DNA from 3 places in the Viridibacillus sp. FSL H8-0110 genome. Region 3 is predicted to be linked to each of the others. Evidence: riboswitches for the same ligand, from Rfam matches in the RefSeq annotation. Region 3 holds a riboswitch; each other region holds the start of a gene.
What was found. A riboswitch is a leader RNA that binds a small molecule or an ion and turns the genes downstream of it on or off. The one in region 3 is predicted to bind S-adenosylmethionine.
Positions count from the first base shown of each region.

Region 1: another riboswitch for S-adenosylmethionine. It lies ahead of metA (homoserine O-acetyltransferase MetA); the one in region 3 lies ahead of metK (methionine adenosyltransferase).
Region 2: another riboswitch for S-adenosylmethionine. It lies ahead of MHH98_RS14430 (methionine biosynthesis PLP-dependent protein); the one in region 3 lies ahead of metK (methionine adenosyltransferase).

Region 1 covers NZ_JBBOPJ010000001.1:2,363,520-2,374,243, forward strand. The annotation lists gene MHH98_RS11805 (energy-coupling factor ABC transporter ATP-binding protein) at 1-332, shown strand, start outside; gene MHH98_RS11810 (alpha/beta hydrolase) at 1,120-1,761, opposite strand; gene metA (homoserine O-acetyltransferase MetA) at 1,930-2,838, opposite strand; SAM riboswitch class I at 2,930-3,037, opposite strand; gene galE (UDP-glucose 4-epimerase GalE) at 3,214-4,269, opposite strand; gene MHH98_RS11825 (glycosyltransferase family 4 protein) at 4,417-5,547, opposite strand; gene MHH98_RS11830 (sugar transferase) at 5,930-6,565, opposite strand; gene MHH98_RS11835 (aminotransferase class I/II-fold pyridoxal phosphate-dependent enzyme) at 7,497-8,672, shown strand; gene MHH98_RS11840 (hypothetical protein) at 9,028-9,168, opposite strand; gene MHH98_RS22085 (NERD domain-containing protein) at 9,207-9,413, opposite strand; gene MHH98_RS11845 (hypothetical protein) at 9,775-10,278, opposite strand; gene MHH98_RS11850 (acetylornithine transaminase) at 10,440-10,724, opposite strand, start outside.
Region 2 covers NZ_JBBOPJ010000001.1:2,876,609-2,887,332, forward strand. The annotation lists gene MHH98_RS14395 (AraC family transcriptional regulator) at 1-506, opposite strand, end outside; gene MHH98_RS14400 (YtoQ family protein) at 1,083-1,529, opposite strand; gene MHH98_RS14405 (aminopeptidase P family protein) at 1,559-3,334, opposite strand; gene deoD (purine-nucleoside phosphorylase) at 4,462-5,166, opposite strand; gene MHH98_RS14415 (YozE family protein) at 5,338-5,559, opposite strand; gene MHH98_RS14420 (methyl-accepting chemotaxis protein) at 5,680-7,527, shown strand; gene MHH98_RS14425 (tetratricopeptide repeat protein) at 7,747-8,676, opposite strand; SAM riboswitch class I at 8,849-8,952, shown strand; gene MHH98_RS14430 (methionine biosynthesis PLP-dependent protein) at 9,024-10,154, shown strand; gene MHH98_RS14435 (aminotransferase class I/II-fold pyridoxal phosphate-dependent enzyme) at 10,150-10,724, shown strand, end outside.
Region 3 covers NZ_JBBOPJ010000001.1:879,324-890,047, forward strand. The annotation lists gene metE (5-methyltetrahydropteroyltriglutamate--homocysteine S-methyltransferase) at 1-2,179, shown strand, start outside; gene MHH98_RS04445 (hypothetical protein) at 2,572-2,883, shown strand; gene ytkD (RNA deprotection pyrophosphohydrolase) at 2,935-3,408, shown strand; gene MHH98_RS04455 (alpha/beta hydrolase family protein) at 3,386-4,171, shown strand; gene MHH98_RS04460 (hypothetical protein) at 4,176-4,634, shown strand; gene pckA (phosphoenolpyruvate carboxykinase (ATP)) at 4,783-6,369, opposite strand; SAM riboswitch class I at 6,572-6,690, shown strand; gene metK (methionine adenosyltransferase) at 6,954-8,150, shown strand; gene MHH98_RS04475 (gamma carbonic anhydrase) at 8,323-8,835, opposite strand; gene MHH98_RS04480 (alpha/beta hydrolase) at 8,957-9,754, shown strand; gene MHH98_RS04485 (alanine/glycine:cation symporter family protein) at 9,964-10,724, shown strand, end outside.

The sequences.
Region 1 (10,724 bases), 1.5 Mb from region 3:
ATGCATATTATTCTAAACAAATCATGTCACTTTTAAATACGATTCATAAACCGCATAAAACTATTATTTTATCGACACATGATGTGCATTTTGCATATGAATGGGCTGATGAGATCATTGTCATGAGTGATGGACAAATTCTATATCATGGTGATCCTGTCTCCGTTTTTAAACAACCTAACTTACTTTCAAAAGCTCATCTTGAGAAGCCATGGGTATTTGAAACGGCAGAGCAATTACTGCAAAACGGCATGTTAGCAATTGATGTCCCCTTCCCTCGAAATAGGGAGCAATTATTTCAACAATTTAAGGCAGACATAACAGTAAAGTAACAATTATTATTCTTAAACCATACTAGTATTTTTCTAGTATGGTTTTTATTTTCTCTTAGACGCTGGATTTTGATCTTATCTATATAGACTACCGAGGTTTATACTTAATCAATATTTATTCATACGATAATATTATAGTTATTACTATTTACAATTAATATAGAAATAAACAAAGCCACGAGCGACTTTTTACCATGGCTTTGTTTATTTTTCTTCTATTTAATTTTTTGCTTGTTCTAAAGTGGTTTTTTCTATTTAGTATCCGCTTTTTTTTATACTACAAATCAGCCAGCACCTTTTTTAATAGAATTATTTGAATATATAAAAGAAAATTCCGACTTCATGAATGTCATTCTTGGTCCAACTTCTGCTCATTTAGTAGTTATTCAACAATGGTTAGATAGTGGTATGAAACAAACACCCTATGAAATATCATTAATACTTTTCAATTTGACGGTTCAAGGACCTAGATCTTCTATTGGACTCTGAATTAAAGGCAGGATTATAAACTTTTCATCTTTTTATCAAAAGCAAACAGTCAGTTGATGAGATTGTAATGGCAGCTGGCTGTTTCTTCAAATACATGCTTTACAGGAATCTCAGCTAATTTCATCTTAATTGCCTTCATTTTCATTTATTCTAGATAACTGGTTCTTGTCCCCATAGAAAAAACACCTCCACGTTGATTTTTAGAAGTAGGATACCCAATTTTTCAACGAAAGGTGTTTTTATTTGTCTCATTTTTCTATGTCAGTACATAATTTTTCTCGTAGCATTTAAAATATAGTTAAGAAATTTGTTCTTTTAAGAAAGTGACTAAGTCTAAGTGATTAGCTGGTGTAACACCATGTCCGTCTGGATAGCTCTTAAACGTGACAGCTGCACCTAATGACTCAAAGAAGTCCTTACTTTCAAGACCCCATTGATGCGGTAGAACATAATCATATTCACCATGAGAGATGAAAATTGGCATATGTTCCACTGATTGTTTATGATATTCGTTTTTCACAAAATCAGGAATATAACCACTTAAAGCGACAACTGCTGTCAACTTATCGCCTAAAACAAATGCTAGTGACTGTGCTAAAATAGCTCCTTGGCTGAAGCCCATTAATACAACTTTCTCTACATCAATATTATAAACGAAAGAAGCTTCATCTATAAATTCTCGGATAAAATGAACTACTTTATCAAAAACTGGACGATCTGGTTCCCCTATATCTTGAATTGTAAAGAAGGCATAACCAGGTTTATGTGTAATAGGGCCACGCAAACTAAAAATATGACAACTATCTTTAAATTCAGCTACTAATCCAGGTAAATCTTGCTCATTACTCCCCATTCCATGTAATAAGAAAATGGCTGGGTATTTTTTAGATGGATCCATATTTTTTGGTTCTGTATGAATAAATGTAAAAGGTGAGTTCATTAATTGTCTTCCCTTCGAGATAAACTATATTTATAATAGCATAAAGTATGCTTTGTTGGTGCTCACCTTTAGATTTTAATAGAAAATGGTCTTTACTTATAAAGAGTATCTACAAAAAAAGAAAATGCCCTATGCTATTTTACTAATAGAATAGAGCATTTATTTATATTATTCCCACTCAAATGGTGTTTCTTGGTACACATAGTAGTTCAGCCAGTTAGAGAACAATAAATGCGTATGTGAACGCCAAGTATTATATGGCTGTTTTGCTGGATCATCATTTGGAAAATAATTTTGAGGAACTTCTATATTCAACCCTTTTGCAACGTCACGTGAATATTCGTCTGCCAAAGTATGAGCATCGTATTCTAAATGCCCAGTTATCATGATGTGCTTTTCATCTTCTGACATGACAATAAATACTCCAGCATCATCAGAGGCTGAAAGTAGTTTGAGCTTTGGATGAGCTTCAACTTCTTCAATAGATACAGATGTATTCCGTGAGTGTGGTGCAGTGAATATATCATTAAAACCTCGAACAAGCTTTACAGTTGGATCTTTGATTGTATGATCATAAATTCCTGAGCATTTCTTCGCAAGTGGGAATTTCCCAATACCATAATGATGATAAAGTGCTGCTTGTGCACCCCAACAGATATGTAACACAGAAGTGACATTTGTTTTAGTCCAATCCATAATACTGACGATTTCTTTCCAAAAATCAACATCTTCAAACTCCATTAATTCAATCGGTGCACCCGTTATAATCATGCCGTCAAAGCGTCGGTGCTTAACATGTTCAAACGTCGTATAAAATGATTCTAAATGTGTTTTACTAACATTTTTTGAAACATACGTTGCAGTATTTAAAAACGTTACGTTTACTTGTAGAGGTGTATTACCAAGTAGACGTAATAATTGAAGCTCAGTTTTCTCTTTTTCTGGCATTAAATTCAAAATTAATATATTTAAAGGACGAATATTTTGGCTTTTTGAACGGTCCTCTTCCATTACGAAGATTTTTTCCTCTTTTAGTAATTCCGTTGCTGGAAGGTTTTTCGGAATATTAATTGGCATAGCTATTTCTCTCCTTTTTGTCTATTATGTACACGCATATAAAAAGCCCTCATTCTAAGGATAAGAATGAGGGCTAACTTAACACGCTCGTTTCTTATCTTCCAAGACTTTTGTCTTGTAGGACTTAGCACCTTTCTGATTAAATCAGAGGTTGCTGAAGCTTCACAGGGCCTTATCCCTCTGCTTCTCTTGATAAGAATATGTAATTGATTTAATCCTATCATTAAATTGTCAGATAAGCAAACATTTCTGTCAATTTAACCATAGGAAATAAGCCCTCATAGTTTTCCTATAGGGCTTTAGAAAAGTATTTTAAAACAGGGTAATTCAGTATGTTTAATACAGTATAAATCATATTCCATTTTTATGCAACAATTACAAATCAGTTATATATAACAACTGATTTTCTGCTACATTCCTTACCTTATAACCATTTGGATTATTCCTTTGCCATCTCCAAGCATCTCGACACATATCTTCCAAAGTTTTTTCTGCTACCCAATTCAGTTGTTGTTTTGCTTTTGTCGCATCTGCATAGCTAATGGTAACATCACCTTCACGTCGATCACTTATTAGGTATTTAATTGGAATACCTGAGACATATTCAAATGTTTTTACAACTTGTAGGACGCTATATCCTTCACCAGTACCTAGATTAAATACTCTCCATCCATACTTTCCTTTTAAACTTTCTAACGCTTTTACATGACCTTTTGCCAAGTCTACTACGTGAATATAATCACGAATACCGGTTCCATCAAGCGTTGGATAGTCATTTCCATATATATTTAAAAAAGGTAATTTACCCGTTGCCACTTGCGTAATATAAGGCATCAAATTATTCGGAACGGAAAAAGGATCTTCTCCTATCATGCCACTTTCATGTGCTCCAATTGGATTAAAATATCGTAATGAAACAATGGAAAAAGAATGATTGGATTGTGCAAATTCATATAAGAATTTTTCAACAGCTAGCTTTGTTGTTCCATAGGGATTCGTTGTATTTAAGGTTGCAGTTTCAGGGATAGGACATTGTTCTGGGGTGCCATAGACAGTTGCTGATGAACTGAAAACGAGTTGACGTACTTTATACTTATTCATTAGTTCGACTAACTGGATTGTGCTTACCAAATTCTGCAAGTAGTATTTAATTGGATTGTGGAGGGATTCTGAAACAGATTTGGAACCTGCTAAATGAATGACGCTATCGATTGAATAGTTTTGAAACACCTTTTCTAAATCTTCTTTATGACTAATATCTACGGAGAGACATGTTATTTTTTTCTTTGTGATTGCTTGCATACGATTGATTACTTCTTTATTACTATTAATAAAATTATCTACAATAATGATTTCATGACCAGCTTGGATTAACTCGATACATATATGTGAGCCAATATATCCTGCTCCACCAGTTACTAGAATGTTCAATGCTTCTCTCCATTTCTTAACTTCTTTGAATTACTTATTACATTCTTCCTCCTAGAACGAGATGTCTTTAGGATAATCGCCTCCTTTAATACAAATCCGTTTGTAACTTGTCTAAATTTAAAAATCTAGAGAATTGCTAATAAAAACTTAGTGATGATCAAGTATTGTTACATCTATTATCTGTTTCTTTTCATTTTGAGCCTGTAAATACTGACTCACTGTTTTGTCATACATAGAATGAAATGAGAATCTATCTTCAAAATAACGGCAACCTGCATGACCAAGTTGCAGCCTTAAGTCGCTATTCTCTAGTAATTGAATCAACTTGTCTTTAATAACTTGTATATCATGATTTACTATATACCCTGTTTCATTATCGATAATGAGTTCTTGTACACCCCCTACATTCGAAGCGATAACTGGTAACTGAGCTCTCATTGCCTCCAAGATAGAAATAGGTAGTCCTTCAAAATTAGACAAAAGGACAAAGATGTCAGCCTGTTGTAGTTGTGTTTCTATATCATCACGAGAACCTAGAAATGTAACGCGGTGGTCGATACCATTTTGTAGCGTTAACGTTTTTGCAGCTTCCATCTCTTTTCCATCACCTATGAAAACTAGCTGCCACTCATTTTCTTTCATTGAGGAAAGAACTTCAATCAAAAGATCTTGACGCTTAGGTTGCTCAAATCTTGCTACCATAACGATTTTTGATATTTTATTTTGAGGAAAGCTATGTTTATTACTATTCTGAATACCATTATGAATCGTCGTCATTTTTTCTTTTTTGCCAACTTTTTTTTTGATAGCAAGTGCGTAATCATAATTTGAAACAGTAATAATTCTAGTCGTTTTTCTCGCAAATGCCCTCTCGATTTGTTGATAAATCCAACGTTTTATTGGTTTTACTCCTTCAGTAAATGCCCAACCATGTGCAGTAAAGACAGTTGGTATATTTAAAGAAAAAGCTGCTAACCTACCAACTACACCCGCTTTTGATGAATGAAGAGCTACTACATCTGGATTAATACGACGTAATATGGAACGTATTTCAAAAAATGCACGAATATCAGCTACAAGGTGAATAGCCCATTTTAAATTTTGAAGTTGAATAATGCTTATATTCTTTTCATTTAACGGCTTAAAAATGAGTTCTCCTTTTGAAGTGAGTATTGTTACTTCATGTCCATCTAAAGCAAGTTGTTTTGTGAGAGCAAGTACATGTGTTTGAGCTCCGCCAGTTGTATCTAATTTCGTGATTATTTGAACAATTTTCATTAACTCACCTTTCTTTGATCTTTGTGTTTGCCAATATACGCTGATTAATGAAACTGTTCTCCATATGACCAATTTATTTACCTTGAAACCACCATTAACGAATGCTTATGATTACACAAATACTTTGCTGCAATTATCTGGTTTTTAATATGGAATTAATAGCCGCTGTTAACAGTCAAACATTACTGCCTGTAATACAGTTACAAATACTAAAAACCTTCTAAGAATCTATTATGTATAAGTGAAATAAGCTATTATTTCTTTTTACTCCATCATTTTTGGCTTCACATGTCAGTTTACTGGATGATCAAACTTCATTATTTTTCGACTTGCTCGCAATACATGGCCATTTATATAGATGAAATATAACTTGAATTACATATCAATAAGCTCCTTCTCGACTAAAAACCACACGAATAGTGCGAATTAATATTTTGATATCGAGTAGTAAAGAGCAATTCTCTACGTAATCAATGTCATAATTTATTTTTCTTCCATGAGGAATATTAGAACGTCCATTTATTTGCGCCAATCCTGTAATTCCTGGTTTCATATTCAATCTTTTAGCCTGTTCTACATTATAATAAGCTGTAATTTCAGGTACTTCAGGTCTTGGTCCTACTAGACTCATTTCACCTTTTAAAACATTAATAATTTGTGGTAGTTCATCTAAGCTCAGTTTTCTTAGTAACTTCCCTATACCTGTCATCCTCGTATCCTGTGAGTTCTTAAAAACAAACTGTTCGGGGACCCCACCTTCCCAGTCAGTCACTTTACACTTCTTACTAAGATCATTACGCATCGTCCTGAACTTCCAAATTTGAAAGTTTGAGTAATTTAATCCCGTTCTCTCTTGTGTAAAGAAAATAGGTCTTCCAGATACAATTAGTAATGCAATAGCAATTATTAGCATCATAAGTACAATAATAGGCAAAAGAATACTAGAAACAACTACATCTAATAGTCTCTTTCCATATTTAGCATAAAACCTAGGTCTATACATTACATTTATATGCATATCAAACCTCCTTTTTTACCATCAATTTCGAACTACACTTATAACAAATGTATTGATTCTATTAATTGATTTAGAATACACATTCCATTTTTATCGAAAATAAAATATTTCATAGAAGATAAAAATTTGCGTCAAGTTCATTCTAAACCTTATTTTTCACGGTCTTTTCTTTAAGAAATATATGAACATATTTCTTCTTTTATGATGAAATCTAAGTTAAGTATATTTATTTTTTAAACATTTCTATATCAATGAAGGTAAAACACTAAGAAAAAGCATCATGTTATAGTTTTTTTGAAAATTTAATAAGGTTTGCAACACTTCCATAGTAAAAACCAACTTTATAATAGTTTATTTTGAAAATACATACAATTTTCCACAAAAAAATCAAATGCCTACTATAAGACATTTGATTTACCATAAAATTTTTATTTTGAACTTTTTACAGAGTTAACTAAATCCTCACTAAAGTTTGCCAATTTTTTTGATACTGTTGAGACAGATTCAATTGATGATATACCTACTTTATGACTATTCTAGTCCGAATCTGTATCATAAACTGTTACAAAATCTATTTATTAGAACTCGGAATCTTCACTCTAAAAATGATAGATGATTTATTTACTATAACCCCAAACAACAATTCGATTGTTACATTTTGTATATTTACATAATTAAAGCTACCATATAGTAGTAATATATAGATCATTTTTAGAGGCAAGCCAATATAAATATCACTTGTATTAATATATTTCACTAGTGAAGATGAACTAAAATCTCTTTTTTTAATCTTAAAACATTTATAAACATTGAACATTCAGAGAATATTTATCAAATAATATGAAATTACTAAAGTTTATCTGTTACATAATAGCTTTAGTATGTTAAAATATTTCTTAAAATTACTTTTGCAACTAAGGAGTGCTTGCATGTGAAAATCGAAAAATCAAAAAAAATGGCTATGTTTCCAAAAGCAATATTCGGTGATTTGAAAGCGGCGGCCAATGCGAAAGCAGCTGAAGGCGTTAAATTAATCGATTTAAGCTTAGGAAGCCCGGATCTTCCACCAGACGAAAAAGTACGTAAAGTATTGTCTGAGCGTAGTGCATTAGCCAGCTCATATGGTTATACACTAAGTGGTACGAAACGATTCTACGAAGCGGTAGCCCGTTATTACAAACGTCGTACTAATGTAGATTTAGATCCTAATACGGAAATTATTCAAACAATGGGTTCACAAGAAGGACTGGTCCATTTACCGATGGCCTTCTGTAATAAAGGTGACTATGTACTAACGACGAACCCAGCCTACGTAGCCTTTGATGCCGGTATTCATCTTGCAGAAGCTATTCCTTACTATATGCCTTTATTAGAAGAAAATAATTACTTACCAGATTTCGATGCAATTCCTGTAGAGGTTGCTGAAAAGGCAAAACTGATGATTCTTAACTTACCAGGAAATCCAGTTCCTGCAATGCCTAACGAAGCATTTTTCGCTAAAGCAGTTGCATTTGGCCGTAAATATAATGTCATTATTTTACATGATGCTGCCTATTCAGAATTCTATTTTGAAGGCGACCGTCCATCAAGCTTCCTTGCTACACCAGGAGCTAAAGAAGTCGGCATGGAAATCAACTCTCTTTCTAAAAGCTTTAGTTTAGCTGGTGCACGTATTGCCTACATAGCAGGAAATGCTGAGATGATCTCAATTATCCAAGAACTAAAATCTAATTTGGATTACGGAACTTTTGAGCCAATCCAAGAAGCTGGTATTGTTGCATTAGACAATGCTGAAGAAATAACAGATCGTCTTCGTGCTACATTCTCAAAACGCCACCATATTTTAATGGATGGTTTAACTAAAATTGGCTGGAACGTAACACCTTCAAAGGGTGGTATGTTCGTCTGGGCTAAATACCCAAATCAAGAAATGAACGATATCGACTTTGTATATCACGCAATTAAAGAAACAGGCGTAGTCATGGTACCAGGTATCATCTTCGGTGATGCTGGAGCTGGTTATGTACGCTTAGCACTTGTTCAAAATGAAGAATTAATAGCTGAGGCTGTTGAACGACTTGCTACATTATCAGTAGTGCACGCATAATAGCTTTTGACCGCAATAGGGTAATACCTTTTGCGGTTTTTTTGTGGTGAAGGTGATGGGAATTTTTCTTGTGATATAAAACACTCAGCTTTTCTTTCAACCTCTCGCTCTTTTTGGGCTTCCTTTTGTGCTATTATGGCTCTCTTTTAACCTATTCAGCTCTTCTTTTAACTCACTCGCTCTTTTTGGCCTTTCTTTTGTGCTACTCGAGCTCTCTTTTAACCTATTCAGATGACTCCGTTTTTTATTTGTTCAATTGGTATATTGTATTTTCCGCATAAAGGTCTATGTTTAAAAGATCTATTATTCACTTTAATTGAATGAATTACTGCTCCTAATTGAGCTTTGTTTATTACTAGAGCTCATTTAGTTTTTGGATAAATAGTGCGATTTCTTTCGACATGATGTACGGTACAGTTGTAGGTGCAGTTTTAATTACTGTACGGCTATTAGGCATAATGATTGTTTTATAAATAGGTAATTGCAGAAACTTCATGTTTTTTAACCAGCGCTCAAATGTATCTGTTGCACGAATTAATTGATTTGCGGACAATGATATGCAATGGAGTGCCCTTCAAGTTCTTGAATGAGTTGATAGGGCTGTTCTTGGAAATGTAAAGTTCCTCTCATATTTTTAATTTCAATTAATAGAATATAGCTTTGTGTGAGTAAGTCGGAATCTATTTGGGCAATACGAGTTGGAGAGAGTTGACACTCGAAGTTTGGGAAGTAAAAAAAGATTTGTTAAACGGTACTTCTAGTACCATTTGATTTACGCGACATTCACCATTAAAACCAGCTGTTACATTTTCAAGTTGGCGAATGATGTCTTCGATTTTTTGATGATCTGGGGAGAGTCGTTTAATGAGTCGCTTATGTGCAAAGATTTCACTTGGTACTTGTCGCTTAATGAATATAGGCTTCCCCCCTAAACCACCACACTTTTATTCATACCACCTTATATACAGAATAGCCAAACAATATTACTCTATATTATTGTTTCTTATATATGAAAATATTGTAGTTTAATTCAAAAGTAAATCAATTCATAAAGTAAAAAAGAATCCATTCTGATAAAATGAATTCTTTTTTATACAGGCACTTAATCATCCAACAATATAATTTTTTGCGGTGTTGTTTGTGGTGGAATGCTACGTGTACTCATTTTGAAGAATACAGCTATGTCATGTCCATCAAGCTTTTCGGTCGCAATACTTTCCCCTACTGCATCTATTATTTTCGTATTTTGACTAATATTTAGCCGTAAATCTGATTCTACTAAAGATGTTTCGGCATTGTATGTACCAACTTTGTTGCCATAGAATAAATCTTTCTCATTCACAAGCACGAGTGTTGGAGAGAATTGCGGTGGAAAGATCATCATTGCAGGTTGAAGCTCATGGACATAGGCATGAATAAAAAAGCCTCGCTTTAGTTCACTTACTAGAAGGGGCTCATATGAAGTGCTATTAAAAATAAGTGTTTCTTTCGTTAGATTAAGTATAAATGTAGAGTTGTCATCTTGTTTTTGACAAGCTAAGGCGAAATGAGATGATGTTTCCTGGAGTTCAGTGAGTATACCTTTGAAATGTATAAAGTTAGACATGTTAATTCCCCCTTTTTTACTTTTGACGAATTACATACCTGGAAGTTTCGTGTTCAACAATAAGCGAAAAGGTCCGTGAACCCATTCGCTTATATAAAACACTTTTGAAAGAGGTATAGAGTAATGAATTGCGATTCTCTGAACGCATTAATTCAAACTTATTAATCGTTAATAATATCTGCTAAGATTGCGATGGCTGCATCGATTTCTTCATGTGTTACTGTAAGAGGTGGCAGTAAACGAATGACTTCTTCACCTGCACCAACTAATAGTAAGCCTGCATCTTCAGCTTTTGTAATAAAAGGTGCTACAGCTTTGCCGCAGTCTACACCTAGCAGTAAGCCCATTCCTTTTACTGTAAACTTCTCAGCTGGTAGAGTTTTTTCTAATTGCTTTGTGAAATACTCTGATTTTTTAAGTACTTCCCCTAAAAACGACTCTTCAAA
Region 2 (10,724 bases), 2.0 Mb from region 3:
TCCGAATAATATGAACGGTTGTAATGTTCAAGGGAGGCAAGATCATGTACTGTAATATTTTCATTATAATGTTCATGGATATATGTAATGGATTTAGGTAGTTGTTCTTGGATTAAACACCTAGAAATAAAAGGATACAGTTCTTTAACAGCAGATCCACTCCATGACTGTTGTTCAAGTTCATTTAGTAAAAGATATCGGATCCCTTTCCATTGATTATTCAGCTTATAGGATAATTCCCTATTTTGTAATTGCCTCTCGTTAAGCATAAAATGAGGGATATCTAATACCAAAAACTCATTACGTTCAACTGAATGAAATGTATGATTACATTTAGGTGGAAGAAAGAATATTGTTTCAGGACCAAGTAAAAGACTTTTCGACTCAGTTTGTATAGAAAGTTCTCCTTGAAGAGGGAGGATTAACTGTGCATAACGATGGGAATGCTTTTCTTGAATTGAAGTATAAGTTCTTCGCTCTGCTACAATTTCTCTAATTGGGTCCATTTTCAATTCCTCCGATTTTTCCAGTTTCCTATTATGCAATTAAGTAGATTCTTATAATATGGTCAATCTACGAAAATATTATGATTTAAATAGTGGATTCTACATATTAAACAAAAGACCATCAATTTATCATATGGTCCTACTCCTAAAATTACTTATGTTCAATTTACTGATTTAAATAAAAAAAAGCAAGAGACCTTTTCAATACCTTTTTTTAATGGTCATTTTAAGGTTACTTGCTTTTTTTCTTTATTTCTAATTCCACATTTGTAATAAATAACCATCTAGCCACTTAAATGGGATTCTACTTTGAAAAAGAAACTATATCATCCTAATTGAACGATAAATTAAGCCACTGCCACCTAAATAATAATCGTGCCTACCTCTAATATAATCGCGCTCAAAAGACCAATAACAATACCCATTTTTAGTTTCATCCATCATGCTCCCTTAATCATTTGTTGTAATTTATCGTAACAAGTGATTATGTCCAGCAGATGTTATACAAATTGATTGTCTTCTATTTAATATAAAAACCCCAAAATTGAAATATTTCGGGGTTCAGTTTAGATTTATTTATTTTTCATCAAAAATATAAGCTAATACTTTTACTGCTTGATCAACCGTTTCAACCGTAACATTGGCTTTATTCGACAGCTCTTTTAATGGATGATGCAGATTCTCTGGGCGAATCACGATTAAGGGTTTGTCTAGAGCAACAGCTGCACTTGCATCCATCGCTGTATTCCATTGCTTATACTTCTCTCCAAACAAGGCGATTACGACATCCGATTTTCGTATTAAAATCTGCGTTCTAAAGTTATTAATCTTAGATGCAGCTTCATCTCGATAAATAGCATTCGGCTGTTCACCTAATATTTCTTCTCCAATAAAATCAGAACGATCATGATTTTCCATAGGACCGACGAAGTTTAGAGGAGTACCTAATACTTTCGCTTTTTCCTTTAACTCCTGGCGCCAATTAGAATGAATTTCTCCAGCTAAGTAGACTGTTAATTCCATGTTAAAGCCTCCTCATAATATGAACTAATTTAGATTACTTTTGTTTCTTCTTTTAGCCACGCACACTCTTCTTCATTTAAGTAAGGTGACAGTTTCGCATATACTTCTTCATGGTAATCATTTAACCATTGTTTTTCGCTCTCAACTAACAGTTCTGTGTTAACACCCGCTAAATCGATTGGGCAATATGTGATCGTATCAAATTTCATAAATTGACCGAACTCTGTTTTTTCGTCTTCAACAACGACTAATAAGTTCTCCGTACGAATACCATATTCACCTTCAAGATAAATACCTGGTTCGTTCGTAATAATCATGCCTCTATCTAAACGAACATGATTCGTATTTCGGATGCTATGTGGTCCTTCATGAACATTTAAGAAAAAGCCTACACCATGTCCTGTACCGCATTTATAATCGATACCATGTTGCCATATTGGTTGTCTCGCTAAAACGTCTAGATTAGCACCTGAAGAGCCATGTAGGAACTTCACTGCACTCAATGCAATAAATCCTTTTAATACTAATGTGAAATCTCTTTTTTGTACGTCTGTAAGCTTACCTAAAACAATCGTTCTCGTAATATCAGTTGTTCCATCATAGTACTGGCCACCTGAATCGATTAAGAACAGCCCTTCATTTTCAAGCGTAAACTGTGTTTCTTCAGCCGCTTTATAGTGCATCATCGCTGCATGTTCTTTATAACCTGCAATCGTATCAAAGCTCGGTCCAACAAAGCCCTCTTGCTCACTTCTGAATGCTTCTAGTTTTTCCTCTGCAGCAATTTCTGTTACCTCACCAGTACTAACCGCAGATTTTAACCATTTAATAAATCTAACGATCGCTACACCATCTTTAATTTGAGACCATTTCATGTTCTCGATTTCAATATCATTTTTAATAGATTTTAAATCTGTTGTAATATCTGTACATTCAACTTTTTTAGTAGCGGTGTTAATGGCATAGTAGAGGCTACTATTTGTTTTATTCGCATCTAAAATAATTGTATCTTCGCTTGCAAGTTCACCTAGTACTGCATGGATTTCTTCCGTTGCTTTCACTTGAATTCCTTGCGCCTCAAGTTCTGCTTTAACCTCTGGAGATACTTTGCTCGTTTCAATGAATAAGAAACAATCTTTATCCGTTACAATTACATTCGCAATGGCTACTGGATTGTTTGGGACATCTACGCCTCTTATATTTAACAGCCATGCAATATCATCAAGTGACGATAAGATATAATAGTTTGCATCTTTTTTCGCCATTTCACTTCGAACTTCAGTTAATTTTTCTATTTGAGTTTTACCGGCAAATTTCACATCATGCATGAAAATTGCGCCTTTAGGAATTTCTGGTCTGTCTTCCCATAAGTCTCCTACTAAATCTTGCTTCATTTTTAATTCGATATTTTTCGCTTTAAAATCAGCTTCCATTTTTCTAACCATATTAATAGAGAATACAGTGCCATCAAAGCCTACTGTATTTCCTTTATTTAGAACGTCCGCAAGCCACTCTGAGTACGCTGGTACACCAGGATCAGCCATTCTAAACAATCTGATTCCAGAGTCCGCTAATTGGCTCACAGCTTGAATATAGTATCTACCATCTGTCCATAGACCAGCATCATCTAAAGTAATTACTACCGTACCCGCTGAACCTGTAAAACCAGAAATCCATTCTCTAGATTTCCAATGATCTGCTACATACTCACCTAGATGAGCATCAAAACTCGGGACGATATACGCATCTATTTGATGTTCTAACATTTTTTTTCTTAACAGGGCTACTCGATCTTTAATATTCATTCCTAATACCTCCATCAGTCTAGTTTTGTGTCTTCACGATTATATAACTATGTAGTTCATAAACTATTCAGTAGTTCTATTTTTCAGAATTCACTAAATATAATCATACATCTAAATTAGATCAAAGTCCTAACTTAAATGAGGCCTACCTCGAATTAATAATAATGAAATCTAGATAGAAGCAAAAGAAAACATTGAGTTAACAAAGATTACTTTGTTTTTTAGATACCGATGGCCGCTGTAAGAACGTTATTATAGATTCTGTATGGTTTAAGATTGATTAACCGAGTTTCTATTTTTATTTTCTTCATTCAAAATATAATCTACTATAAAATACCTTCACGATAATACAAATTAATATAATCATTCCTATAAAAATAGTGTTTAATTTTTTTGCAATACTCAAGTTAAATACCTCTTTCTGTAGTCCGTTATGATTTCAGCAAATATCTCAAAAACATAGATTAGACACTTTTTTTAGTTTTTTATTTATAATAAGTAAACGAGTATAAAGAGAGCATATGATGAATGAATACATACACAATATATTTACTATATTCTCCTTCAAAGTAAGTTATAGATAAATAATAGGAAATAGAAGGTTAACAACTGCCAACAAAAATACTTATACTAATGTGGTTTTCTAATGAAAAAGCCTCCATGCTAGGAGTATATACCCTGCATGGAGGCTGTTATGTCATATGCTCGTTTTTATAAACGCGTATTAAATACACTTTCAGTTGTAACACTTACGCATCCATACTTAGATTTAAAGCCACGGTATTTATTTGTTCCATAGTTGCTGTTTGTTCTTTCAAAGAAGGAGCTATCAATTCTAAATTAACTGTATTTGTTTGAAGTTCTTTTGTTACTGAAAGAATAGAATTAACAAATTTTTAAATGAAAATAAATATCCGTCCAGTATTGGTTTAAAACAGCTAGGACAAAAAAATATACGTGAAACTCTTGATACGTATTCCGATATTGATATATCTCAAAAATAACAAGCAACACAATTATTTAATGAATTAAACAAATAAAAAAGTGACCAATCATGACCACCTTTTTTGAAATGGTCACTTTTGGTCACTTATTAAAAATTGTAAATACGCAAACTCTTGATACGACTAGTCTTGAATAGCTGCTTCTAATGCTACAACCATCATGTCATTAAATGTTAATTGACGTTCTTCAGATGTTGTTACTTCACCAGTAATGATATGGTCACTTACTGTTAGGATTGAAAGTGCTTGACGGCCATATTTAGCTGCTAAAGTATAAAGTGCTGCAGATTCCATCTCAATTGCTAAAACACCATAACGAGCTAACTTTTCATTTTGGTTTTCTTCACTATAGAACATATCAGCAGTAAAGATGTTACCCACTTTTAAATTAAGGCCAGCTTCTTTCCCAGCATTATATGCTTTTAAAAGTAAATCAAAATCACCTGTTGGAGCAAAATCTAAACCATTGAAAATGATTTCATTCATTTTAGAATCAGTAGAAGCACTTTGAGCAATAATGACGTCACGAACTTTAACATCTTTTTGGATTGCTCCACAAGTACCTACACGGATTAACTTTTGAACACCGTATTCTTGCATTAATTCGTTTACATAAATAGAAATTGACGGCACACCCATACCTGTACCTTGTACCGATACACGTTTACCTTTATATGTACCTGTAAACCCTAACATATTACGTACTTCATTATAAGGTATAACATCTTCTAAATAAGTTTCTGCAATGTACTTTGCACGAAGTGGATCACCAGGAAGTAGTACAATGTCTGCGATATCGCCTTGTTTTGCATTAATATGAATACTCATTAGTATCACTCTTTTCAATAGTATTGTTATTCATCATATTTCTATAATTTGGCTATGATGCTACAAGCATTGTACCAAGAAAGTCTGACCTCTGACAATTATTATCTTAAATAAGCTATAAAAAACTTACATTTTTCAATATATCCAATTTTTATTAAATTATTACTTATTTTATTTATATTTTAACTCATATAAATACCAAAGCTCATCAAAAACGCGCGCACTCATTTCTTCATCTGCTTTTTCTTCGACATATCTCGAAAGTAGATGAAAATCTGTTGATTGTTTAGGAAAGCTATGATCGTGAAAAGCCGCTTCTGCAAACGTAGATTTCTCATCATATTTTCCACCACCACGAAATGATTGAACATAACTGTAGAACGAATGATTCATAAATATCTCCCTCCTAATAGTTACATAGTAATGATTTATTTTTCGAAAAGTATAGAATATTCTTTCACAAAGAAGTAAAATGAACATTATTCAATAGAAATATGGAAAGTTGGTGACAAATTGGTTAAAAAATCAAAAAGAAGTAGTGAAATTGTTAAGAGAAGTGATAATCAAAGCACTAACAAGTCATCAGTTTCAAAAGCTTCATTTTTCAAAATGAAAAAGAAGAAAAAAAACATTGAAGTTCATGGACCTATTCAATCGAACTTTTTCAAAATGATTCGTGGCCGTATCATTATTAACTTCTTTATACTCATCATTATTCTATCAGCAATGCTTGTTGTTTCCTATTCAAATATGTCTAACCTCCAAAATGAATTAAAGGTGTTCACAGGGAAAAATCTAGTAGAGCAGATGAAAGTAAATAGTTTAGCTGCGGATATTGCGAAACTGTCAAACTCTGAACAAAGTTATATTATTACAGGAAAAGATAATTTCTTAAGACAGTATAGTCAAGATAAAGACCGAATTGAAGCAAATTTATTAGATTTACAAAAAATATTCTCTGATCGTAAAGAAGAGCTAGATCGAATTACTTCCATTGACCAATTTTATGACAATTATATTCAGTATTCGAAGCGACTGATAGATACACGCCAAAATTCAGGCCTTGAAAATGCTCAAAAACTTGTTCTCGCTGGAAATGGCAAGACAGCTATGAGTTATATAGATGTGCATATTGAAATGATTAATGACGTACTAACCAAGAAAAACAACGAGCAAATCAAATCACTTGAACAACAAACAGAAATCGCAATGATAATTTTCTTAATTTTAACAATATCATCTATTATTTTAACTATAATAACTGGTACTATCCTGTTCCGTTCAATTAAACGTAATACAGCTGCAATTAATACATCTATTCTAGATATCGCACAAGCTAATGGTGACTTGACAAAACGGGTTAAAGTCAAGACAAAAGATGAATTTGCAGAAATCGCAAATAGTACAAATGTGTTAATCACATCCATTTCGGCATTAGTAAAACGTGTGAGTACACTAGCGGAGAACGTCTCAGCCAGTGGCCAACAATTAATGGCTTCAGCAGATGAAAATTCGAATATTATTCAATCAATTGCTGATTCAACAGGCGAAATCGCTGAAGGTAGCGAACAAACAATGCTACGGATGAATAACGCAGTTCAAAAGATGAATTTATTAGAAGAGGCGGCTCGTTATTTAAGTACAGATGCAGAACATGTGAAAACAGCAACAGATCAGATGAAAGTCGCTGCTGAGCTTGGTGGAAAAACTGTCGAACAGTCATCAAATGTTATGATGTTAATAGAAGAAACTATGGCCAATACGACAGAAACCGTTGAAGCACTTGGTAAGAAATCATCCGAAATTACTTCCATTATTCGTACAATTACTGAAATCTCGGAACAAACAAACTTACTTGCCCTTAATGCAGCCATTGAAGCTGCCAGAGCTGGTGAGCATGGTAAAGGATTCGCTGTCGTTGCAAATGAGGTTCGAAAGTTAGCAGAGCAATCTCAAAAAGCAGCACGTGAAGTAACCGGGATTGTTTCGTCAATTCAATCAGAAGTACAAGCTATTGTCTCACAAAACCATGATGGTGTACAAAACGTCATACGCGGTGTTGAAGTGACAAATGAAACAAATGCTTCCTTAGATAAAATTATTAAACAAACAAACGAAACTGTAGCCATTATTAACAAAATGGTAGTTCAAATTGAGCAAACTTTAAGCTATAGCCAAGAAGTGGCTGTATCCTTTATAGAAGTAAATCAAATTGCTGAAAATACAGCTATGAGTACAGAGCGTTCAGCAGCTTCTGCAGAAGAAGGCTCTGCTTCAATGCAAGAAATTACAGCATCAGCGATTGAACTATCTCATCAGGCAGATGAGTTACGAAAAGTGGTTGGGGAATTCAAAGTATAACTTTTCCACTAAATGACTTGCAAACTCTAATGAGATTGCAAGTTTTTTTATTTCCCACTATTGATTTCGCTTTATAAAAATTTACTAAGTTCATACTATATCCCTCCTACCCTACACCTTTTCAAGACAACCTTTTATAGTAATATTAATGAATACACTTCAGTTATAGGCTCTATATAAACAAAAATGGCCAGAGATATTATCATTTCTCTCGGCCACTTACATATTTACATATTCATCATACGTTTTATTACCATGTACTTTGCATCCGTAAAGATAACATTGAGAAACATAATATGGCTCGAAGAAAATTTTAGGACGGTAGCCATTCAAAATACGACCAATCAGTGTATTATATTTTTCATTTGTATGTTGCAAGTCCATAATGGTTTCTTCAATATTCCCCTCTATGAATTCTCCATCCATCGCCCTTACTTTGCTTTCTACAATTTCATCAGTCGTTTCTGTCTTCATCTGGTCTATAATATCTGCGGTTTCTTCTACTCTACCTAATTGAATGAGTGAGTAGACATAATGTTCTACCCATTCATATGATCTAACTATTTCTCTCCATCCCATTTCAAATAACGGGATTGCTTCATCAAAATAGTTGATTTGAGCAAAAAGTTCAGCCACGTTTACTCCACCCATATAATTTTCATCATTTTCATTAACTTTTCTCAGTGTTTTAAGTACAGAATCGTGATCATCTAACTGTAAGTATGAAACCATTTCCGCATATTTCAAAAAATCGCCATCAGTTGCGGACTTTTTATAATGTTCTGCTGCCTTTTCAAAATTGTTCATATTAAAATATGCTGCTGCTAAGTTCGCATGGACTACTTCAGTATCTTTCATTTTTAATGCATATTCTAAAATCCTGATGGCTGAAATGTATTTTTCCATTCGCAAATAAATTTCACCTAGTAAAGCAAAAGGAAAATAATGCTTTGGCTGTTTTTCAATTGCTTCAGCTAAAAGGGGTAAAGTTTTATAATATTCTTCTGTGTCTCTTATATAAAAACATGCTAAGTTATGGAGCGATTGTATATCTCTCTTTTCCATTACTGCTTGCTCTAGCATCATTTGAGCTTCTTCAAATTTAAATTCTAGTAATAACTGATTAACAGCTATGTCATTTAAATTCATCTTGTCACCTTCCAATTCAACTATGCAATAATAGCATATTCATATAAAAATTGTACCACTTATAGAAATTTATAAACTTTTCAAATTAGATTTGCTTCATAATAAGGTTGATATTATCATATTCACATGGTAAAATTTCATTATTATTAACTTTCAAACAATTGAATATATTTACTTATCAAGAGAGATGGAGGGACTTGGCCCGTCGATATCTCAGCAACCACCCTAAATGCGGCAAGGTGCTAATTCCAGTAGACGTAGTCTTGTAGATAAGGAGATTGACTTCATATTTTGAAGGCCCTCTTCCTTAGAGGGCCTTTTACTTTTTTATAAAGGATGATGACATGATGACAAACAAAAACATTGCGACACAATTAGTTCAGCTGGGAAATCATACCGATTCCAAAACAGGTGCTGTGAACACACCAATCTATCTTTCTACCGCCTATACTCATGATGGGCTTGGCCAATCAACTGGTTATGACTATACACGTACAAAAAATCCAACACGTACCGTTTTAGAAGAAGGTTTTGCTAAATTAGAATCTGGAGACGCTGGCTTCGCCTGTAGTAGCGGGATGGCAGCTGTTCAATTAGTTCTATCCCTATTTAAATCGGGTGACGAAATTATTTTACCTGAGGATATCTACGGTGGTACATACCGTTTACTCGGTCAATACCAAGAACAATATGCAATCAAATCTCATTATGCAAAATTCTCTTCTGTATCAGAGGTTGAAGGTTTAATAAATGAAAATACACGTGCTATTTTCATTGAAACACCAACCAATCCATTAATGCAGGAGTTTGATATTGAACTTTATGCTAAGCTTGCAAGAAAGCATAGTTTATTATTAATTGTTGATAATACTTTCTTAACACCTTACTATCAACGCCCAATCGAGCTAGGTGCGGATATTGTTATACATAGTGCAACTAAATACATCGGTGGTCATAATGATGTTCTAGCGGGTCTTGTTGTAAGTAAGGGTAAAGAGCTTAGCGAAAAACTATTCACAAACCATAATGCTGCAGGTGCAACGCTTGCTCCAATTGACTCATGGTTACTGCTACGTGGATTAAAAACATTACACCTTCGCATGAAACAACATACTGAAAATGCTAAGCACATCGCGGCTTATTTAGAACAAGAACCTTTAGTAAAAGACGTTCTGTTTGCTGGTAAAGGTGGAATGATTTCCTTCCGTTTACAAAAAGGTGAATGGGTTGGTAAGTTTTTAGAAAACTTGAAGTTAATCGTCTTCGCTGAAAGCCTGGGTGGTGTTGAAAGCTTTATCACATATCCTACTACACAAACACATGCGGATATTCCTGAAGCAGAACGAATTGCTCGCGGTGTTGATGACTCCTTACTTCGTTTCTCAGTTGGTATTGAGGAAGCAGAAGATTTAATCGCGGATTTACAACAAGTTTTTTCTATCTTAGAAAAAGAGGTGTCATCATATGAGTTCAATTAATGAAAACATTGAAACAAGTTTAATCACTGCTTCTACTCGCGGTGATTACGAGCAAAAAACAGGTGCAGTTAATGTTCCAATATATTTATCATCTACTTTTGATCAAGAGCATTTCGATTCGTTTGGTCCATATGATTATAGTCGCTCTGGTAATCCAACTCGTGATGCATTAGAGAAAACGATTGCTGAACTTGAAGGAGGGGCACGCGGATTTGCATTCTCTTCCGGTATTGCGGCCATCGCGTCTGCATTTATGATATTAGAAGCTGGCGACCATATTGTTGTGACATCTGAAGTGTACGGTGGAACATACCGTTTTGTGACACAAGTGTTAACGAAATTTGGCGTTGAGCATACATTTGCTGACTTCTCTGATTTAACATCAGTAGAAGCGGCTATACGTCCAAATACAAAGGTGTTATATATAGAAACTCCAGCTAACCCGCTTCTAGGTATTACAGATATTGAAGGGGTTGTAGCTATTGCAAAGGCAAATGGTGCTCTAACATTTTTAGATAACACATTTATGACACCTTTATACCAACGTCCATTAGACCTTGGTGTAGATGT
Region 3 (10,724 bases):
GATGAAAGAGTATAGATTAGCAAATATTCAAGTTCAGCTAGATGCAAAGATTGACTTAGTAACCGTAGGTGATTTTACATACTACGATCGTATGTTAGATTTAGCAGCAATGTTTGGAATTATTCCTGCACGTTATAAATGGAATTCAGATTTAGTATCTCTAGAAACTTACTACGCTATGGCACGTGGAAATCAATCTGCTTCTGCAAGTGAAATGACAAAGTGGTTTAATACGAACTATCACTATATTGTACCTGAGTATGAAGGACAAACTTTAAAATTATTGAACAATAAACCATTACGCTATTATTTAGAAGCGAAGGAAAACTTTAATACAGAGCTAAAGCCTACAATTATAGGCCCAGGGACATTTTATTTTTTAACAAAAGAAGTTGCAACGCTGAATAAGCCGTCATATTTACTTCAGTTAATCAAAGTCTATAGTCAACTATTGAGTGAACTTTCTGCAGCAGGTGCAAAATGGATTCAAATAGAAGAACCGATTCTATCAACTTCTTTATCTAAGGATGATATGGAACTAATCTCAGAAATATATGAACAACTAAACACTGTAAATTACTCTAGTAAATTGCTGCTGCAAACATATTTCGAGTCAGTAGAATGGTATGAAGAATTGATTAAATTACCTGTAGAAGGCATCGGGCTAGACTTTGTACATGGTCTAGAAGAGAATATTTCTAATATCAAAAAAATTGGATTTCCAAAAGATAAGGTTCTAGCAGCGGGAATTATTAATGGTCGTGACATTTGGATTACTCCTTTACAACAATCATCTGAAATGCTAATTGAATTAGAAAGTTTAGTTTCCCCTAATCATCTGTGGATTCAGCCATCATGTAGCCTAATGCATGTGCCAGTAAGTCTAACAGCAGAAACGAAATTATCAAAAGAGTTATATGAAAACTTAGCATTTGCTAATGAAAAGTTACAAGAGTTGGCTATTTTGAAAAACGCTTTGACAAATAATCGTGATGCGGATCAAGAGGCCTTCGAACAAAACAGATTAACTAGAGAATTGCTAAATAGCAGCTCAGTACGTCAACAAGGAGAAGTCCAGAAGAATATTAAAAGGTTGAGTGAAATTCAAATAACTCGTCAATCATCATATGCTATTCGAAAAGATCGTCAGCAAAAGATTTTACAATTACCAGACTTTCCGACAACAACAATTGGTAGCTTTCCGCAAACAGCTGAAGTGAAGCGCAATCGTTCACAGTTGAAAAAAGGACTAATTGATAAGGAACAACATGATGATTTCATAAAAAAAGAAATAAATAAATGGATTACGTACCAAGAAGAACTAGAACTTGATGTTTTAGTTCATGGTGAATTTGAAAGAACAGATATGGTTGAATACTTTGGAGAAAAGCTTGTTGGATTTGCATTTACAGAAAAAGCATGGGTCGTTTCATATGGATCACGTTGCGTTAAACCACCAATTATTTATGGAGATGTTAAGTGGGAAAAACCAATGACGCTCGATGAAACAGTGTACGCACAATCGTTAACAACTAAACCTGTTAAAGGTATGTTGACAGGGCCAATTACGATTTTAAATTGGTCATTTGTTCGTGATGATGTTCCACGTAGTATTGTAGCTCAACAAATTGCCTTGGCACTACGTCAGGAAATTGAAGCATTAGAGACTGCTGGTATTCGTATTATTCAAGTCGACGAACCTGCACTTAGAGAGGGTTTACCATTAAAGTCCTCAAAACATGATGCTTATTTGGACTGGTCAGTGGATGCCTTTAAATTAGCTACATCAGGAGTTGAAGATGAGACGCAAATTCATACGCATATGTGCTATTGTGAATTTAATGATTTTATTGAACCAATCCATGCGCTTGATGCGGATGTTATTTCAATTGAAACATCGAAAAGTCACGGTGAAATTATTGGGGCTTTCAAAAATGCAACATATACAAATAGTATTGGTTTAGGTGTGTACGATATTCATAGTCCAAGAATTCCTGAAATAGATGAAATGGTTGCTGTAGTAGATGACAGTCTTGAAGTTATCTCACCAGAACAGTGCTGGATTAATCCGGATTGTGGTTTAAAAACACGAAAAACCGATGAAACTTTAGCAGCGCTTGAGATAATGGTAAAAACCGCTCAATTGTTAAGAAAACGAAGTGTACAACGTGTAAACTAAAAAAGTATCATACAAGCCTATAATCCAATTAAAATTGAATTTTGTTATAACATTGATTATTAAAAAATAAAATTGATATAAGTTACTTTAGAAAGAAAATCAAAATTTTGAATCCGCCTTTACTTAAAGATTAGTAGAGGTGGATTTTTAGGTGCTATTCATATTATTTTATCAGTGAAGAGCGTTAAGGATATTCGATGAAACAAAGTTAACCGAGGTGCTATTGATAAAAGGGTAGAAGTTACCAAGGTCATTTAAAAGGTTATTGAATGAATAAATTTAAGTGAAAAGGTATCTTCTATTATCAACAAGTGAATATTGCTATGTTTACTGGGGCTCAAAGTATAATTGATTTAGATTAGGTTATCCTATATAAAAAAAAGGATGATATGATGAATAAACCCATTACACTTTACGTTTCGATTGCAAATCAGCGTTACTATACTTCTCCTGACGAATCACCATGGGAATTTAAACTTCAGATTGAACCACAGTATATAAAAGTTTTTGACCAACTATTTAATCAAGCGGAATATTTTGATGGGAAGAGTATATGGAGAGCTCAATTACCTTACATTCCATACCATTTAGATCAGGAAAACGATGAAGTTGATCTACGTTTAAAGAAACTATATGCACTTGTTCATGAATTTGGTGATACTGAAACGAAGCAATTAATTGAGCAAATGCCGTATTATAGTTGATTGAAAAACATACCTTCGTTACACTTAGAGCAATAGGGAGTGATCGAAGGTATGTTTACATTTACAGATTTAAACGGCAATGGTGTTGAATTATCTTTTAAAAAAAATGCTTTTAAAATAGCGCCTAAGCATGTATTAGTCTTGGCTAAATATCATAAACAGTGGTTATTAACGGATCATCCAAACCGTGGCCTTGAATTTCCAGGTGGCAAAGTAGAAGGAGACGAAACGTTAGAACAAGCTGCTGAAAGGGAAGTATATGAAGAAACAGGTGCTATCATTCATGAAATAGAATGGTTAGCAACATACTATGTTCATGATGATCGTCCATTTAGTAAAGCAGTATATGTGGCAAATGTATTGAAAATCGATGACATTCAGCAAAAATTTGAAACGAATGGAGCTGTACTGCTATCGGATGAAGAGTTACATAATTGTGATCGACTAAGCTTCTACATGAAAGATGCAGGGATGAAAAAAATGTTGGAGAAGGTGAGTGAACGTGAAGATAAATGGCTTCGTTGAAAGTAGTCGTAGTTATCCGTCTCCAAATCCACAAGTTCGTCTAACTGAAATTACATATTGGTCTGAAGGTTTGCGAGTGAAAGGATTACTTGCAGAGCCCGTAGCAAAGGGTATTTATGAAGGACTACTTTATCTAAGGGGCGGTATGCAGGGTATTGGAATGGTGCGACCTGCTCGTATTGCGCAATTTGCATCGCAAGGATTAGTTGTTTTTGCGCCGTATTACCGAGGAAATCGTGGGGGAGAAGGGCGAGATGAATTTGGTGGAAATGACCGTTATGATGCAGTGAATGGTGTCGATGTATTAAAACAATTTTGTCGTTCACATCGTATTCATATTTTCGCATTTTCTAGAGGTGGTTTGATGGCGCTTTGGACTGGAATTTTGCGAAATGATATTACCTCGATTGTGACTTGGGCAGGCGTTTCTAATCCTAAATTTACTTATGAAGAACGTATAGATATGCGTAGAATGATGAAAAGGGTAATAGGCGGATCACCTACTAAGATGCCTGAGGCTTATGAAGAACGTTCACCAATTGCGAAGATAAAGCAATTAAATGCACCAATATTAATTATTCATGGTAAAAAAGATGAAAACGTTGGAATGCATCATGCATTATTGCTTGAAGAAAGCTTAAAGGCATTTAATAAGCATGTTGAAACATGGTATTATAATGACTTTACACATTTTTTCCCTAGTGCAGTCAATCACAAAATAGTTAAGAGCGCATGTAATTGGATGAAACTCCAAAAGGGGTGAACTAATGCTAGGTTATGTAAAAATAACAGTCGACCCGGAAAAATTGAAAGTGGGAGCAAGTTTTGAGGAAACATATCTATTTTGGCAAATTCTTTGCGATGTATTTGTAAAAGAGTGTGTAGAAGTAGAGATTCAAAGTTGGCAAGAAGAAAATGGTGTCATTGAAGAGTTGGAAAAAATATCGGATGTCTCTAAAGATGAAGGTCTAATAAAAATTCAAAGAATTCCTCTAACAGATGCTAATCGTGCATTTTTTAATAATCATGCTGCTAATAAAGAGGGGAAATTAAAATGGTTCTCTATGCGCTTTTACGATGAAAATGGGAAAGGCAGAATAGAGGTTAGGGATTATGGCTTTGAGGTACGCTTTAATAAGGTCACAGGAGCACAATCTGAAGAAGTGATACAACAATTTTCTAATCCTCATACAGAGGCGGTATTTTATGATGATGATGTTGAATAAGTTGATTGGAGCGTAGCGACGAAGCAGCTTTGAGCCCGCCCGAGGAAAGCGTCCACCGTAGTGGAAATCAACGGTCTTAACAATTTGTATATATTGTAAAATAAAAAGACCACTCAGAGAGTGGTCTTTTCTAATTTGTTCGATTGATTTAAGCGATAGGACCGCCGTTTTTCACGATATCTTCTGAAACAACACCGAATTTTTTGAAGTTTTCGCGGAACATGTTAGCAAGTGCAGAAGCTTTTTGATCATAAGCTTCTTTATCTTCCCAAGCGTTACGTGGATTTAATACTTCAGTTGGGACACCTTCAATTGCTACAGGCATTTCTAAACCGAAGATAGCATCTTTTTCAGTAAAGACGTTATTTAGTTTACCATCGATTGCAGCGCGAACCATTGTACGAGTGTAAGAAAGTTTCATACGGTTACCAACACCGTACTCGCCACCAGTCCAACCAGTGTTTACTAAGAAAACGTTTACTTCGTGTTCGTCGATTTTGTTACCTAACATCTCAGCATAAACTGTTGCTGGAAGTGGTAGGAATGGAGAACCGAAGCATGTTGAGAATACTGGTTCAGGTGAAGTAACACCACGTTCAGTACCTGCTAGTTTAGATGTGAAACCACTTAAGAAGTGATACATTGCTTGTTCTTTTGATAACTTACTGATTGGAGGCAATACACCAAAAGCATCTGCAGTTAAGAAGATGATTGTTTTAGGATGGCCTGCAACAGATGGATCAACAATATTTTCGATATTTTGGATTGGGTAAGCAACACGAGTATTTTCTGTTAGCGAAACATCATCATAGTTAGGTATGCGTGTTTCCTCATCCACTACTACGTTTTCTAATACAGTACCAAAACTAATTGCATTGTAAATTTCAGGTTCTTTCTCTTTAGAAAGGTTGATAGTTTTAGCGTAGCAACCGCCTTCGATATTGAATACACCGTTGTCAGACCAACCATGTTCATCATCACCGATTAGTTTACGATCTGCATCTGCAGATAACGTTGTTTTACCAGTTCCAGATAATCCGAAGAACAATGCTACATCGCCTGCTTCACCAACGTTTGCTGAACAGTGCATTGAAAGAATACCTTGTTGTGGTAATAAGTAATTCATGATACCGAAAATTGATTTTTTCATTTCTCCTGCGTATTCAGTTCCACCAATTAGGATGATACGTTTTTCAAGCGAAACGATAATGAAAGTTTCTGAGTCAGTACCGTCTACTGCTGGATCCGCTTTGAAAGTTGGAGCAGAAACGATTGTGAAGTCAGCTTCATGAGTTTCTAACTCCTCTTCAGTAGGACGAATGAATAATTGGTGTGCAAATAAGTTATGCCAAGCGTATTCATTTACTACACGAATAGCTAAACGAGATGATGGGTCTGCACCTGCAAAACCTTTAAATACAAACAATTCTTCTTTTTCTTTTAAGTAGTTTACTACTTTAGTGTATAATGAGTCGAAGATATCTGACGAAATTGGTCTGTTTACTTTACCCCAATCAATTTTGTCTTTCGAACTATCTTCTTCAACCATATATTTATCTTTAGGAGAACGACCTGTATATTTTCCTGTGACTGCCCTTACAGCACCATCAACAGTTAGGATTGCCTCACCGCGTGAAGTAGCTTTTTCTGTTAATTGTGGTACTGAAAGTTGTTCCAGAATATTATCACCTTTCAATAATTCCTTCAGTTCATTCGTAATTTCTACTGAATTCATCGTTTTACGTACCATCCTTTTTATATTATTCCTCGTATTAGAGGGGATTTATAATTCATTTCGGAAATTAGTATAACACATTTAGTTAAATAATCTATACTAATTACCATTTAATTTTCATGAAAGTTGTACTTTTTTTTAGAAATAAAAAAGGTGTTGACAACTAAGGTATAATGTTCTAATATGAGAAATTGAACGGATACTCTTATCCCGAGCTGGTGGAGGGTCAGGCCCTATGAAACCCGGCAACCTGCATTGTGATTTTATGTGATGCGCTGGTGCTCAATCTGATGCAAGGATTTGATCCTTGAACGATAAGAGTGAAAGGTGCTTATGAATTATTCCCTTCCACTCATTAGTAATAATGGGGGGAAGGGTTTTTTTATTTAAAATAGACCAATTCCTAAATTTTTTATAAGTATGTGTAATTTATGCGGTTCTATTTATATATAGTGGCACTTTCTAGAATCCTCGTGTTAAAGGCAGCAACGGCTTGGCGTTCAATCCTACTGGAAAGAACTAACATGGGTAATGAGTACCGTATCATTTCCGAGGCAATCTCGCAGATAATAGGAGGAAACCAAATGACAAACCGTCGACTGTTTACATCTGAGAGTGTAACAGAAGGACATCCAGATAAAATTTGTGATCAAATTTCGGATGCCATTTTAGATGAAATCGTTTCAAAAGACCCGAATGCACGTGTAGCGTGTGAAACTACAGTTACAACTGGTCTTGTATTAGTAGCAGGAGAAATTACAACATCAACTTATGTTGATATTCCTAAAATCGTTCGTGAAACGGTAATGGAAATCGGTTATACACGTGGTAAATATGGCTTTGATGGCGAAAACGTAGCTGTTTTAACAGCAATCGGTGAGCAATCAGCTGATATCGCATTGGGCGTTGACCAAGCACTTGAAGCACGCGAAGGTTCAATGACAGATGAAGATATTGAAGCAATTGGTGCAGGTGACCAAGGTTTAATGTTTGGATATGCATGTAACGAGACACCTGAGTTAATGCCTCTACCTATTAGCTTGGCACATAAATTAGCAAGACGTTTAACTGAAGTTCGTAAAACAAACGAGTTACCTTATTTACGTCCAGATGGTAAAACACAAGTAACAATCGAATATGATGAAAATAATCATCCAGTTCGTGTGGATACAATTGTTATTTCAACTCAACATGATCCAGAAGTAACGTTAGAGCAAATTAAAGAGGATTTACAAGCACGTGTAATTGCTCCAGTTGTACCTACTGAATTACTAGACGAGAAAACAAAATACTTCATCAACCCAACAGGTCGTTTTGTAATAGGTGGACCAAAAGGTGATGCAGGCTTAACGGGACGCAAAATTATCGTAGATACTTATGGTGGATATGCTCGTCATGGTGGCGGTGCTTTCTCTGGTAAGGATGCGACTAAGGTTGACCGTTCTGCAGCTTATGCAGCGCGTTATGTTGCAAAAAATATCGTAGCAGCTGAACTTGCTGAGCGTTGTGAAGTACAACTGGCTTATGCAATTGGTGTTGCACAACCGGTTTCAATTGCAATCGATACTTTCGGTACTGGTAAAGTAAAAGAAACAAATTTAGTTGAATGGGTTCGTGAATTATTTGATTTACGCCCAGCTGGAATCATTAAAATGCTTGATTTACGTCGCCCTATCTACAAACAAACAGCTGCTTATGGTCACTTCGGCCGTACAGATTTGAATGTTCCTTGGGAAGCTACAGATAAAGCTGCCGTTTTAAAAGAAAAAGCTGGACTTTAATTCAATCTGAAAAATTACAATAACATAAAATATCCCGAGTTACATGTTGATTATTAAGTAATCAATTGTAGTTCGGGATGTTTTTTATTATATTATAGAAGAAACTCATAGCAAGAGATTAAAAAAACCTGAGAATTCGTTTGAAAAACGATACTCAGGCATCTTGATTGAATTATTTTTGAAGTGATTTATAATATTGTCCTTTTTCGTAATACTCGTTGACAATACGGTCCATATCTTTTTTATCTTCCTCTGTTAACTCTCTAATAACTTTTGCAGGGCGTCCAAATGCTAATGTGTTTGGAGGAATTTTCTTACCTTGCGAAACGAGACTACCGGCACCTATAAATGCACCTTCGCCAATCTCAGCACCATCTAGGATAATTGAAGCCATTCCTACAAGAGCGCCTCTTTTTATAGTACAGCTATGTAATGTTACTTGATGTCCAATTGTCACATCGTCTTCTAAAATAAGTGGATATGCAGGACTTTGATGTAAACAACATAAATCTTGGATATTTACTTTGCGTCCGATAATCGTAGGTGAAACATCTCCGCGAATAACTGTATTGTAAAAAATAGATGAATCAGGTCCAATAGTAACATCGCCAGTGATAATTACGTTATCACCGATAAAAACGGATGGGTCAATAGATGGTTTTTTGTCTCTAAATGGATAAATCATCGAAAAACGCCTCATTTCAAGTTATTATGTATTATTATCGTAACAAAAGGAAGCTATGAATGGAACTGAAATCGTCAGAATACGTTAATATATACGTAGGAATTTATGAGGTGAGATAGTAATGTGGAAATGGGAAACGGATGGCCAAGCAAGAGCTGTCGCTGTAATTATACATAGTGCATACGAACATCATCGTCGTTATGCATGGTTAATCGAAAATTTAAGAACATCTGGTATTCATGTTATTTCAGGAGATTTACCTGGACATGGTGAAGAGAGTAGACATAAACGTGTGCATAGTGAAGAGTTTAAAAGTTACGAAACATTTGTTAAACAACTTATGCAAGCAGCTTTAACATATAACTTACCTGTATTTGTTGTGGGACATGGTTTAGGAGCTATATTAGGGATCCATGTTGTTGAAAAATTCAAATACGAATGTACAGGTATTATAATAACATCACCTTGGATGCATTTAAAACACCAACCATCAAAGTTATCAAATGCTTTAACAGGTCTAAGTAAACTGACAGGCAATCTGAAAATCAATCACGAAATCAATATTAAACACTTAACGAGAAGCTATGAATTTTATAAAGAGGAAAAAGATGATATTTACTATAATGATGTCATAACTGTCAATTGGTATCGTGAACTTCATGGTTTCATGAAGGGAATATCACAACAAACGGTATTTCCAAATATCCCGATTTTATTAATGACTGGTGGCAACGATAAAATAGCGGATGTATCGTATGGTAAAAAATGGCTTTCTCAACAAAGTTTATCAGAGTATCAGTATAAGGAATGGAAAGCCTGTTATCATGATTTGTTCCAAGAACCTGAACGCGAAGATATTTATGCTTATATGGAGAGCTTTATCTTTAATACATTAAAATCAGTTGGATACATCATTTAAATTTTGACGGAATTTTACAAAATTCCGTCTTTTTTTATTTGTAACCGATTTCAATTGTCATATAACACATAAGGGATATTCCAAACTTTATTGTTTTGATATATAATACATAACAATTGCTATTTCGATAGAATGAATTTTCCTTTATTAGAAACTGGCAATATATATTATTCATGGAATAACTTATTATGATCAATGGGGGACAATAGATGGAAGCCATTATTACCAGTGTTTATGAAATTTTATGGGGACCGTGGATGATCTACGGTATTCTACTAGTCGGATTATTATTTACTATATTAACAAAAGGTGTACAAGTCCGTTTATTGAAAGACATGTTTAAACAAATCTTCAGTGGGAAAGAATCTGAAGCAGGTGTATCATCTTTTCAAGCACTATCCATGGCACTATCTGGTCGTGTTGGGACAGGGAATATTGCAGGTACTGCTACTGCAATTGCATTTGGTGGACCGGGTGCAATTTTCTGGATGTGGGTAATAGCCTTCATCGGATCTGCAACCGCTTATGTAGAATCAACTTTAGCACAAATATATAAAGAGAAAAGAAATGGTGTTTATCGTGGTGGTCCTGCATTTTATATAGAGAAAAGTACAGGGAAGCGTTGGTTAGGAATGATTTTTGCGGTAGCAGCAGTTGTAGCAATGTCATTTTTACAACCAACTGTGCAGTCAAATGCTATTGCTGACTCGATGTATACTGCATTTGGTATAGAACACTGGATTTCAGGTTTAGTCGTTTGTGTTATTTTGGGTGCTATTATTTTAGGTGGCGTAAAACGTATAGCTTCAGTAGCTTCTTTTATCGTACCGTTTATGGCACTAGGGTATCTTCTTGTTGCAGCCATTATTATTGTTATTAATATTGAGAAGGTACCTGAAGTACTTTCTTTAATAATTCGAAGTGCGTTTGGTCTAGATTCTACTTTTGGTGGGATGATAGGTGCTGCAAT